DNA from 3 places in the Colwellia sp. KU-HH00111 genome. Region 3 is predicted to be linked to each of the others. Evidence: predicted binding sites of a transcription regulator. Region 3 holds the regulator's gene; each other region holds the start of a gene.

Region 1 (4,296 bases), on a different contig from region 3:
TACTGACTGGCTACCAAATTTTGCTGGTCATGTTTCTGATATTGAATGGTCACACAAAAGTGCAAAGCTAAACTTTATTGCTCAGGTTGGTACAGAAAGTATAGTTGCTAACATTAAGCCAGGCAGTAATAAATATAAGACTCAAATAAAAGCAGGTAAGATCATTGCCTCTAACCTGTCTCTTTCAAACTCAGATAAAACCTTGGTAGTGAAAGGCCACACGGCTAAGCATCCAAATGAAGTCTTTTTAGTACGAGGCAAAAAAGCAACTAAGTTATCTGACTCAAACCCATGGTTAAAAGACAAAAAAATTGCTAAACAAGAATCTATCACCATTAAAGCCAGAGACGGTGTAGAAGTTGGCGGGATTTTGGTTTATCCATTAGAATACCAACAAGGAAAACGCTACCCGTTAATCATGCAAGTACATGGTGGTCCAGAAAGCCATGAGAAAAATGGCTGGGTAACTGCCTACTCAAAGCCAGGTCAAATGGGTGCTGCGCGCGGTTATGCAGTGTTTTATCCTAATTATCGCGGTTCAACTGGTAAAGGTGTCGCTTATTCTAAATTAGGTCAAAATGATTATGCCGGTAAAGAATTTGACGATTTGGTTGATATGAAGAAGCACCTCGTTGATATCGGCTTAGTTGATAGTAAACGAGTGGGTATTACTGGTGGCTCTTATGGTGGTTATGCCTCTGCTTGGGCAGCAACAAAGCTTACCGAACACTTCGCCGCTAGCGTAATGTTCGTTGGTATTTCAAATCAATTATCTAAATTTGGTACCACTGATATTTCTAATGAAATGCACTTAGTACATGCGCGCTCTTACCCATGGGATAAATGGCAGTACTACTTAGAACGCAGTCCTATTTACTGGGCGCATCAATCAAAAACCCCTTTATTAATTATGCATGGTAAAGACGATCCGCGAGTTCATCCGGCGCAATCAATGGAAATGTATCGCTATATGAAAGTGCAGGGCAAAGATGTGCGTTTAGTATATTATCCTGGCGAAGGTCACGGTAACCGCAAAGTAGCAGCACAATACGATTATAGTATTCGATTAATGCGCTGGATGGATAACTATTTAATGGATGGCAACAATGAAATGCCTGACTATAAAGTTGATCATAAAGCTAATTTAGCTGCAAAAAAGCCGACAGAAAAAGCGCATACAGCAGACAAATAATTTGTTTAGTGTGCACTTGATAACTTATTTATTGATAAGTGTCAGAATACACACTGTCAAGCAAAAAGATTCTGGCTATTAAGGTAACTTAATAGCCAGTTTTTTTGTGCTATCTCATACCAAGTTGATTAAATTATTTTCATCTCAACGAGAATTATAAACCCTAGAGATAAGGCGTAACGTTGAATTTGAGATATCTTGATATGTTAATTTGATTAGGTCATGTTACATCAAGTCTCTTTAAATCCTTCAACACTCACCTTTGAGCGATAAAAAATGTAGTAATGAAAGTCTCATAATCAATAGTAGGGCGTCGATTTCACTTGGATTCTTGAAACAATAGCTCTTTTAAAAAATAGATTACTATTTTGTGTCAGCTTTTTTTGCAACTCAATATAGCAAAATGCCAACTTGATAATTAAATTATTGAAATTAAGTTATTTTTATTTGTTGGCTTATCTTTTGTATAAATTTTTAGTAGATAATTACTATCATAGGAATTATCTACTAAAATTTTGGAAAGGGATTATAAGGATAAAAAATGAAATTAAAATTTTTGAAAGCAACTTTAACTAGTTTAACCATAGCACTTCTTAGTTTTATTAGTACAGCAAACGCAGGGTTAATTACAAACGGATTCACTTTTTCAGTAGCCTCTGATTGTGATCAGTCATCAGGGAATCACTTCCATTCAAGTACAGGCGGTGATTTTGGTAATCCATCAGGTAAAGCCGAAATTGGTAACTTTAGTTGTGAAGAAGTTAGAGGTTTATCGGAGTATGATTTAGGCGGTTTGGTAACTACGCCAGAGGCTTTTGTTACATTTGATGCTTTTTCATACGGGTTGTTTAGTGGAACAAATGATTTTCCTTTTAATGGAATGATAGATATAGTTCTTTATCAAGGAAATAACGCCGAAGATATTAGTGACTATCAAGCTATAGCAAGTACAATTGTTGGATCGTTTAGCACAAATGGAATTAATATAGGAGATATCTTTAGTTTTGATATTTCAGCAGCGTTTAATAATGCAATTACTAATAATTGGTCTTCTTTAGGTATTCGTCTTCAAACTGAAGGTACAGGTGTATCTGATGGAGGAGCTTGGGTATTTGATGATTTTCGTTTAACTACAACCGATGACACTACAACTAGTGTTCCTGAGCCATCATCCCTTGCGATTTTTGCATTAGGAATGATGGGCTTAGCATCACGTCGATTTAAACAGTAGCTGTTTTTTGTAGCTTACAAACTTGATAAAACATCAATTATTATAATTGGTGTTTTTATTGATTACACACTATCAACTGTCGATGCTGATATAAAACAACACTATTATATAGAAATACACTCGCTCATTAGTTTCAGTCGTTGCTTTTACGGTGCAGTAGTTTGACTTTTTGGAGGCAACAATTCATGAGCTTTTGCCCAAAATTCACTTGAAACTTGATTAATAACATTCGCTTCAGCATTGATAAGCATTGCAAAACCTAACCCCAACTCAGGTGAGTAGCCAATATCAGCGCGAAAACCTTCTACCCACCCAGAATGATAAATAATGGTTTGTTTTTGTAGTTGATAAATACGCCAACCGTAACCATAATGCGCATCAGTTAAATGTTCCCGCCAATATTTTCTCCGTAAATCTTTCTTGGTTTTTATTCTTGGTGTTGTTACTTCAGTTAGCAATGCTGGTGATAATACTTCAGGGCTATGTCCCAAATTAGCGATAAGCCATTGTGCTAAATCTGAAATGCTTGAATTAACACCGGCAGAAGGTGCAACCTTATAAAAATCAGGTGCTACGGGCACTTTACGCCAAATATATTGTTTTAGCCTTTTACCTCGGTTATCTTTTTGCTTTGTTAAAATTGTTTTTCTTAGCACATGAGGTTTTGCGGTATTTTGGTGTTGTTGAAAAGCTGTAAAACCAACCGAGCTATCATTCATTTTTAAAGGAGAAAACAACCTTTGTGCGAGCAGTGCTGCATAACTGTGTGGTTGGCTAGCTTCAATGGCTGGTTGCAATAATCCGAACGTGATATTTTGATAGCCGTAACACTGTTCTGGCAGGCAAATAGGGTTTATTCGATCAAAACGATTAATAATTTTACTCATACTCCAATTTTCATGTAGTAAATTATCATAAGCATTAGGCATTAAACCGCTAGAATGGCTGAGAATATGCTTTAACTGAATTTTTTCTGCGGCCCCTTTTTTAGCCAAAGTAAAGCGAGGTACATATTGTGTGATTGGCGCTGATAAATTAAGCACGTTTTCTTGTGCAAGCATAGTGGTAATGGTGGAAGCAAACGTTTTTGATACCGATGCTAAACGAAAGACTGTATTACTATTGATTTCTTTACTTTTTGTTTTGTCCGTGTGGCCAAAAGTTTCTAAGGATACTACTTTATTATTTTTTACAATGACATAAGCTCCACCAGGAATGCTGTATTTTTCAAGTTGCTTGGCAACATGTTTGGAGAACTTGTGATTAAACGCTGTAAGTGAGTCAGCAGCAACACAGGGGATATAAAGTGATAACAGCAAAAGATAGTAGATACGAAACAACACAATGCCTCTTTAATAAAAAAAACTGAGTCTAGCTAATTTATGGCTAAATAAACAGTGAAGAATTTAAATAGACCCTTAATTATTTTTTATTTTGTGCTAATTGTTTTAAAGCCTATTAAAGATCAATCAAGTGATTAACGTCTTTTTCTTAACTGATCAACATTAAGCTCTAGGCCTGTTTTTTTTTAAGTAAGGAATAAAAAACAATATTACTCCTGTTATTAGGATGACTATCGAAGCTATCGCTACAGGCAACATTAACCAGAGGTTGGCATTTTTTTCCAAAAAAGTCCCATCGTGAATGCTCTCAATAAGATCTGAATTGCGTTGAGCAACATATAGCACTTTTCCACTTGAAGCATCAAGTTGAATTTCCAAGTTATTTTTTGTTCGCACTTTGATAATACCTTTGCTTGGTCTTACGTCGAGTCGGTCAATGTCTTGCCAGCTTTTTATCTCCGCGTTTTTTATGGTTTTGGCAATGGTTAAAATCTGATTGAAGATAATGGTTGGGACTTGCCCATGACCTT
Region 2 (4,296 bases), on a different contig from region 3:
CTCTTCTGGAATTCCGCTTCCTTTATCTTCAACACTGATTTCAATATCGTGCGAATTTTTGATCACAGTAAGTTTTATTTCACTGTTGCCATCACTATATTTTATTGCATTATTGAGTAAGTTAATTACAGCTTGTTCAATTAAAGAGGGGCTATGCTTAAAGGTTATATCTTCGGCTTGGTTCAAAATAATGTCGATGTTTCTCTCTAATGCCTTGTCTTTACATAGAAATATAGCATTGCTTAAAGCTAAGGTTATAGACTCATCGACAAAATCTATTTCATTAATTTCTGTTTCTTTTTCTATTTTAGATAAGGTTAATAAGTTTTCTATAATACCCTCTAGACGAATAGAGTGAGTATGAATAATATCAATAAATTCTGCGTTTTTCTCTTGGGTTAAGTTAGGAAATTCAATTAATGTTTCAGATAACCCTTGTATTGCAGTCAATGGCGTTCTAAGTTCATGTGAAACATTAGCAACAAATTCTTTTCTTTGTAACTCAAACTCTTTTAATTGGGTGATATCATTAAACACCACAAGAGTGCCACATTTGTTTTTATGAATATCAAGTAATGGCGCTGATTGGGCGAAAAGTACTTGTTCAATGTCGTTATGGATAATAATTTCTTGCCCAACCGGCTGGTCTTGCTTGAGGGCATATAAAATTAAATGGTTTAACTCTACATTTTCAACAACATCTTTAAGTTTTTCACCTTCGATATTATTTTCAGAAATTTTTAAAATATTATAAGCCGCTTGATTAATGCGTAAAATATTTTCGCTATTATCTACTGCAATAACGCCTTCAACCATACTGGAAAATACCGCTTCTTGTTCATTTCTCTGGTTAAGAATTATTTCTATTCGTTGGTTTAATTGGATAGCAATTTCGTTGAACGCTTGCCCTAGCTGCTCGGATTCAAGCGAGTCGTTAGAGCTGAGTTGTACACGACTAGAAAAATCGCCTTTGGCTAAACGTTGTGCTTGAACCTTCATAACTTCTAAAGGCCTCACAAGTGCTTTAGACATCCACCAACTTGCAAATGCCGTTATGATGGTTAGGATAATAAACCCAAGAGATACCTTGTAATATATGCCTCTTAGCGCATTCTGTAGTGTATTTAACGGCGTTGAAGTTCTCATTACGCCTATCATTTTATTTTGCGCTAAAATTGGCATAGCAAAATACATTGAATCAATTGCTAACGTGTGACCGTAACGTATTGATAAACCCTTACCGCTAAGAATAGCTTGCTCAACTTCTGGACGTTTTTTATGATTATCCATTGTGGTAGGATCTTTTTTGTTATCTCCAACAATTTCACCAGAAGGTAAAATAATTGTGATCCGCGTGAATGAGTCGTCACCTAATTGTTGAGCCTTATATTGTACTTCTTGGTATTTTTTGGTTTGAAGCAGACGAGCAAATTCAGGTGTTAGTATTTTAGCTCTTATTTCTAAATCACTTGCACGCTCTTGATAGTAAAACGATTTAAATGACCATAATGCAATCATCACAATTGCAAGTAGTGAAATAAATGAAATAATTAAAAAGGAAGGATATAACTTCCAAAAAAGGGTTTTGCGTTTTATGGTCATTGCATGTTCGTTGGTGAAAAATGCTTATTTAAAAGAATATTAAGCTTAGGGAATAGATACTTTAACAAGTGTGAAGTAACAATACTATACACTTAATAGCAACACTTTGTTCTTTGGTTTAATTGGCAAATAACAAGGAAAAAAAAGCACCACGAATGGTGCTTTAGATGTTTGAGAATCAGACTGATTACTGTTTTTTTAATCTTCTTGATGCTAATCCCATAATGCCTAATGCGAAGATAGCAAGAGAAGAGGGTTCAGGGACATCTGTTGGGCTTCCTACTATGAGAGTTAGGGAATCTGATGCTATATTATTTGACCATGCCCATTCGTAGGCTCCAACATTAGCGCCTAATGATGCGAAGGTTGCACCAGCAAAAGTTCCACTGCCTGATATTACCTGACCAGATTGATACCCATTTGGCATCCATATTTGTCTAAAAGAAGATGAAAAGTCGATAAATAAGTTATCACCTGCGATAATGCCTCCTGATAACGAACCAGTAAATGCAGCTAGTGTTGGGGTTTTGGTAAATGCTGCTAAATCATAGTCGTCAACACTGCCAGAAGCGAACATAGATTGTAAATCTCCAACTCCTCCAGCTGTCCATAAATTACTGGAGTTGCTATTTCGCGTTGCATCAAAGACTGCAGAGCCTAAGTCAAGAGAACCATTCCAACTAATTACTACATCACCATTTAACTCATCAAGGTTAAGTATCAATCCAGCATTCGCTAAGCCACTCATAGATATAATCAAACCAACTAAGGCCATTTTTAACATTTTTATATTCATTGTATCTTCCTTTGTAATACATTCATTGAAAGAGAATGGTATTTTTATTGTTGGAAGCATGATATATACAAAAATCATTCCAAAGCATATATACTCTTTTTTTTCATAGGTTTAGGTTCCGCTATAAACCACCGAAATCAATAGATGTAAAGTAATTGGACACTCGCTGTGCATAATTATTAATTGCCTTTAGTTAATAAATTCAATTATGACCACTTTGCAAAACGTTCCTTTATAATTCCGCACATTACACAACTGCCTTAGCTAAACCCTGAGAATACGATAAGGGCAGTTATATCACCATTTATGACGCTACCATATACTAGTAACAGCACTAGTTTAAGTGTATAGAACAAGTTAAGCGTTTACCCTACAACAATTCAACCCGTAAGCTAAACATCCACGTTATACACTAATCTACTCGCGCTACAAAGTCGGGCTTCGTGAGTCTTAGCTGCCTAAAGCAGCTAAAGTGTAGCTTTACAGTGTGAAACCCTTCCATAGTTAATAAATCTCTTTCTAAAATTATAGATCGAGAGAACTAGTAAACCTGATAAACCAAAGCTACCACCTGAAGAAGATTGTTCTTGAAGCGAAGGTGGAGCAGTTACATTGTTATTATTAATTGTGTCGTCAGACGAGCTCTCAATAAAGTTAGCTACGACGGTTCTGTTTGAATTCATGTTAACGACACAAGTTTTCAAACTGTCTGTTGGAATCCAGTTGACTACTCTATTGTCAAATTCGCCCCAGACAATATCATCTATACCATTTGAATCAATATCAGCAAATGAAACAGAAGTTAGTCCATCATTAGCTCGATGTACAATATCTGTAATAAAACTTCCATCTTGATGCTGAGTTAATAGCCCCACATCCTGCCCATAATAGGAAGTTACAAGTACATCTGTTAGATTATTTTGATCAATGTCTCCAAGTGCCACACCGTAAACATAGTTATCAGCATAAATTGTTGATTCGATATAATCAGAAGCCGTTAAACGATAGGCTAATACCTTGTTTAAATTAATTGCGGTGCCAACGATATCAAAATTGCTGCTACCAGTTAATTTCCCTACTGCCAGCTTGAAGAAAGCTCCTTCAGTCGGGATATCTTGATATAAAGAAAATTGGTTATCGCCTTCGTTGGCGTACCATCTCAAGCTAGGCCCAGTAACAGAATTTACAATATCTTTTAAACTATCTGCTGAAATATTCGCACTAAAGCTTCCTAGTAACAAATCATTTAAACCGTCTTGATTGATGTCGGCTATCGCTAATGAATAGGGGTGTTCATTGGCGATCTCAATCATATCAGTCAAGGTAAAATTACCATTACCATCATTCATATACGATAAAATAGCGTTGGCTTTGTAATCGACAACAAAAATATCAGTATCACCGTCGCCTTCCCAATCGGCAGTAGTCATGGAGCTTGAATAAATTGGGGCGGAAAATGTTTGTGCAAGTTGATATTGCTCGTTTCCTAACGAAAAACTGACGGTTAACTGGCTGCTAAACAATGAAATGGTTGCTATATCTTGTAACCCATCACCATTGAAATCTGCAAATGCTACCTCTTTCGGTCGAAACTCCTGAGCAATGAGTTGCTTTTTATCAGGGTTCATTAATACCTCTTCACCAGCATCACAACTACCAGACTCCCAGTGACTAAATTTATATCCGGAGGTTTCTTCAAAGTTTAAAGAAACGATAGAATCACTCGTAATTTTCTGCTGACACGTTTCAGTGCAAAAGGTATTGTTAGATTCAATATTGACCTTTCCTTTACCAATTATCTCAAGTGTTAAAGTTACCTCTTGTGCTAAGACAGCGATTGGAAGGTTGGTCAAAATAGTACTTAATATTAGAAATGATTTTATTTTCATTAGAAGCTC
Region 3 (4,296 bases):
AAAGCGCAACAAAGCAAGAAAAAGCAATGACGATAACAAATAATACTGAGCGTAATGATAAGCAGTCGACCTTAATTGCCCAAGGATTATCAAAATCATATAAAAGTAAAACCGTGGTGAAAGATGTCAGTCTAGCGGTTAATGCCGGACAAATTGTCGGGCTGTTAGGCCCCAATGGAGCAGGTAAAACCACCTCTTTTTATATGATAGTTGGTTTAGTGCCCAACGATGACGGTCAAATCATTCTCAATGATGAGAATGTTACCCTTGCTCCAATGCATGAACGCGCTCGTCGTGGCATTGGTTACTTACCTCAAGAAGCTTCAATCTTTAGAAAGCTGACCGTTACTGACAATATTATGGCCATTTTACAAACGCAAAAAGGCCTTAGCGAACAAGACAGACAAGAACATTTGGAACATTTATTAGAAGAGTTTAATATCAGCCATATTAAAGATAATTTAGGCATGAGTTTGTCGGGTGGTGAAAGAAGGCGAGTAGAGATAGCTCGCGCACTTGCCGCAGAGCCTGAATTCATTCTACTTGATGAACCTTTTGCTGGGGTTGACCCCATTTCGGTTGGCGATATAAAAAAAATTATCATTCACCTTAAAGAGCGTGGTATCGGTATTTTAATAACCGACCATAATGTTCGTGAAACGCTCGATGTTTGTGAACATGCTTATATCGTTAGCCATGGTGAAATTATTGCACAAGGCAATGCAGATCAAATTCTTGCAAATCAGCAGGTGAGAGATGTATACCTTGGTGAACAATTCACGTTATAGTTAACACATACACTACAAACTTAGGCTATGCTTACTATTAAGCGAGCATAGTTAATAAAAGAAACAATATGAATAGGATGTATATAAGGTAGATGCGCCCAACTCTGCAGCTCCGTATAGGACAACAACTCACCATGACGCCACAACTGCAACAAGCTATTAAGCTGTTGCAGTTATCAACGTTAGAGCTTCAACAAGAAATTCAAGAAGTGCTTGAAAATAACCCTTTGCTTGAGGTTAATGATCAGCAAGCATCAGATAATGATGCCGATAATAATACTGATAATCTAGAAGAAGCTTATTCTGCAACGGTTTCAACCGCCGACAAAAATACCAATGACGGCAGTGAAGAGGCTAGTGCCACCATTGATGAAATCAGCACCACCGAAGCAATGGAAAAAAATGATATTCCTGAAGAGCTAAACATTGATACTACCTGGGAAGAAAGTTACAGTGCTGGTGTGTCAAATACCGGCGCCGTCAGTAGCCCCGGAGAAGATTACACATACCAAGGCGAAACCACTGATTCAATTCAAGATCACCTGTTATGGCAAATGGAGCTTACACCTTTTTCAGAAACAGACCGTGCTGTCGCTATCGCCATTATTGAAGCCGTAGATGACGCGGGCTATTTAACCGTTTCCAGCGAAGATATTTTAGATAGCGTTGGTATAGAAGACCTTGAACTTGATGAAGTTGAAGCGGTTTTAAAGCGTATTAATGTATTCGATCCCATTGGCGTAGCCGCTCGATCTATTGCCGATTGTTTACTCATTCAATTGAATCAATTTGAACCAAACACGCCTTATTTAGCCGAAAGTAAGCTAATCATCAGTGAGCATATTGATTTATTAGGCAACCGTGACTACCGTCAATTAATGCGCAAAACTAAATTAAAAGAAGAGCAATTACGAGAAGTCATGCGCTTAATTCAGAGTTTGAACCCGCGCCCTGGTGATACTGTCATTAAAAGTGACGATCAATATGTGATACCTGATGTCACGGTTGAGAAAAAAAATGGCCGATGGGTTGTCGAATTAAATGCTGATACTGCACCTAAATTATCGGTAAACCAGCAATATGCAGCGATGACCAAAACAACTAAGTCTTCCAGTGACGATGGCCAATTTATTCGCGCCAATTTACAAGAAGCCAAGTGGTTTATTAAAAGTTTAGAATCGCGCAACGACACCTTATTAAAAGTGTCTAATTGTATTGTACAACGACAGCAAGGGTTTTTAGAGCATGGTGCAGAAGCTATGCGACCTATGGTGCTAAATGATATAGCCGAAGCTGTAGAAATGCACGAGTCAACTATTTCTAGGGTGACTACCCAAAAATACATGCATACGCCCAGAGGAATTTTTGAATTAAAATACTTCTTTTCTAGTCATGTTGGCACTGAAAATGGTGGCGAGTGTTCATCGACGGCTATTCGCTCTTTAATTAAGAAACTCATTTTAGCGGAAATACCTGCTAAACCGCTAAGTGATAGTAAAATGGCCGAATTATTGGCCGAGCAGGGAATTAACGTTGCTAGGCGAACCATAGCCAAATATAGAGAATCTTTGTCTATACCACCGTCAAATCAACGTAAGAGTTTATTATAAACTGTGTTTATATTTTCTAAATTTACGTAAATAAGGATCAATATTATGCAAATTAACCTTACCGGACACCATGTAGAAATCACTTCATCGTTACGCGAATACGTGAATACCAAGTTGACCAAATTAGAGCGACATTTCGACCATATTAACAATGTGCATGTTGTCTTAACCGTTGAAAAATTAGATCAAAAAGCCGAAGCAACTATTCACCTAAAAGGCACTGAAATTCATGCTTCAGCCATCAACACAGACATGTATAATTCTATCGACACCCTCGTTGACAAATTAGATCGCCAAGTACTCAAATACAAAGGCAAAATAACCCAACATTAGTTTTCTTCTTATTTAATTATGACATTACAAGATATCTTAACGCTGGACTGTACTCAATGTGCAGTTCCAGCAAGCAGTAAAAAGCGACTGCTCGAACAAATTTGCCAACTTGCAGCCAATGAATTAGGCGATAGTAGCCCCGGTGATTTGCTTGACAGTTTACTTAATCGAGAAAAAATGGGGAGTACCGGTATTGGCAATGGCATTGCCATTCCTCATGGCCGCTTAAACAATACCAGCAAGGCAATTGCAGTTTTCATAACGACTGAGCACGCTATTGATTTTGATGCCATAGATAACAAGCCGGTTGATATCTTCGTTTGTCTGTTTGTTCCTCAAGATAACACCCAAGAACATTTAGAAACCTTACAAAGTATTGCTAAACTATTTAGTGAACGTAAAACGGCAAAGAAAGTACGCAAATGTACTAACAAACAAGAGATGTTTAACCTTATCCAACAAACAATATAAGTTAGCAATACATGACTTTACCTAGAGCACAAACACCAATATTTTCAGTGAATAAACTCAACTCTGGGATCTCACCACTATGAAACTAATTATTGTTAGTGGCCGCTCAGGTTCAGGAAAATCTGTCGCTTTAAGGGTGTTAGAGGATTTAGGTTATTATTGTGTAGATAATATTCCAGTAAATTTACTACCTGCATTAACCCACACAGTTATTCATGATTACGAAAATGTTGCGGTAAGTTTAGATGTGCGTAACCTGCCTAAAGATCCGCGCGATATTTTAGATATCATCGCCTATTTACCTAATGCGGTTGAAGTGACCACATTGTTTTTAGATGCCAATGATGATGATTTAATTCGCCGTTTTAGCGAAACTCGACGTTTACACCCATTAATTAAAAAGAATATTCCTTTAGATCAAGCTATTGCTTTAGAAAAAAAACTGCTTACCCCTATTTCTACCAAGGCCGACTTATATATTAATACCAGTCAATTAAGTCCTCATCAGTTAGCTGATTTAGTAAGAGAGCGGATTTTAGGAAAAAAAACAGGCTCAATGGTACTGGTTTTTGAATCTTTTGGCTTTAAACATGGTATTCCAACCGATGCTGATTATGTTTTCGATGCTAGATTTCTACCTAATCCGCACTGGGATAAACAATTGAAACCTCACACAGGGTTAGAGCAACCAGTACAAGATTTTCTTGCTAGTCAACCGATAGTCACTAAGTTCATCTGGCAAATTAACAGCTTTATGATGACTTGGTTACCTCATTTAGAGCGTAACAACCGAAGTTATGTCACTATTGCTATAGGCTGCACTGGTGGTAAACATCGCTCGGTATATATTGCAGAGCTATTAGCCAGCAACTTTCGCAAAGAACAAAAAGATGTACAAATACACCACAGAGATATTGACAAAAGCAACGGGTAACCTCAAACAGTAGCTACTTAACGCCTGAGTAAATAATGACTTTAATACAAAACGCCAATTCAACAACTGTTAGCAGCGAATTAACTATAGTGAACAAATTAGGTCTGCATGCTCGTGCAGCAACTAAACTGGCACAACTATGCCAACAATTTTCCGCTAA

Evidence for each region. The regulator sigma-54, encoded in region 3, starts transcription at its own class of promoters, with help from an activator protein. The targets are predictions, from matches to a motif close to GTTGGCACGNNNNTNGNNT.
Region 1: the regulator sigma-54 is predicted to act here: its motif matches at 1,642-1,660, upstream of ABXG98_RS01525 (PEP-CTERM sorting domain-containing protein).
Region 2: the regulator sigma-54 is predicted to act here: its motif matches at 2,464-2,482, upstream of ABXG98_RS17390 (PEP-CTERM sorting domain-containing protein).

Annotation. Positions count from the first base shown of each region.
Region 1 covers NZ_BAABWO010000001.1:376,667-380,962, forward strand. Annotated here, with positions in the region: gene ABXG98_RS01520 (S9 family peptidase) at 1-1,192, shown strand, start outside; gene ABXG98_RS01525 (PEP-CTERM sorting domain-containing protein) at 1,734-2,423, shown strand; gene ABXG98_RS01530 (serine hydrolase domain-containing protein) at 2,570-3,766, opposite strand; gene ABXG98_RS01535 (PepSY domain-containing protein) at 3,929-4,296, opposite strand, start outside.
Region 2 covers NZ_BAABWO010000011.1:135,891-140,186, forward strand. Annotated here, with positions in the region: gene ABXG98_RS17385 (HAMP domain-containing sensor histidine kinase) at 1-1,602, opposite strand, end outside; gene ABXG98_RS17390 (PEP-CTERM sorting domain-containing protein) at 1,790-2,398, opposite strand; gene ABXG98_RS17395 (FG-GAP repeat domain-containing protein) at 2,866-4,287, opposite strand.
Region 3 covers NZ_BAABWO010000005.1:43,670-47,965, forward strand. Annotated here, with positions in the region: gene lptA (lipopolysaccharide transport periplasmic protein LptA) at 1-30, shown strand, start outside; gene lptB (LPS export ABC transporter ATP-binding protein) at 27-788, shown strand; gene ABXG98_RS10460 (RNA polymerase factor sigma-54) at 881-2,398, shown strand; gene hpf (ribosome hibernation promoting factor) at 2,444-2,731, shown strand; gene ptsN (PTS IIA-like nitrogen regulatory protein PtsN) at 2,750-3,202, shown strand; gene rapZ (RNase adapter RapZ) at 3,282-4,136, shown strand; gene ABXG98_RS10480 (HPr family phosphocarrier protein) at 4,172-4,296, shown strand, end outside.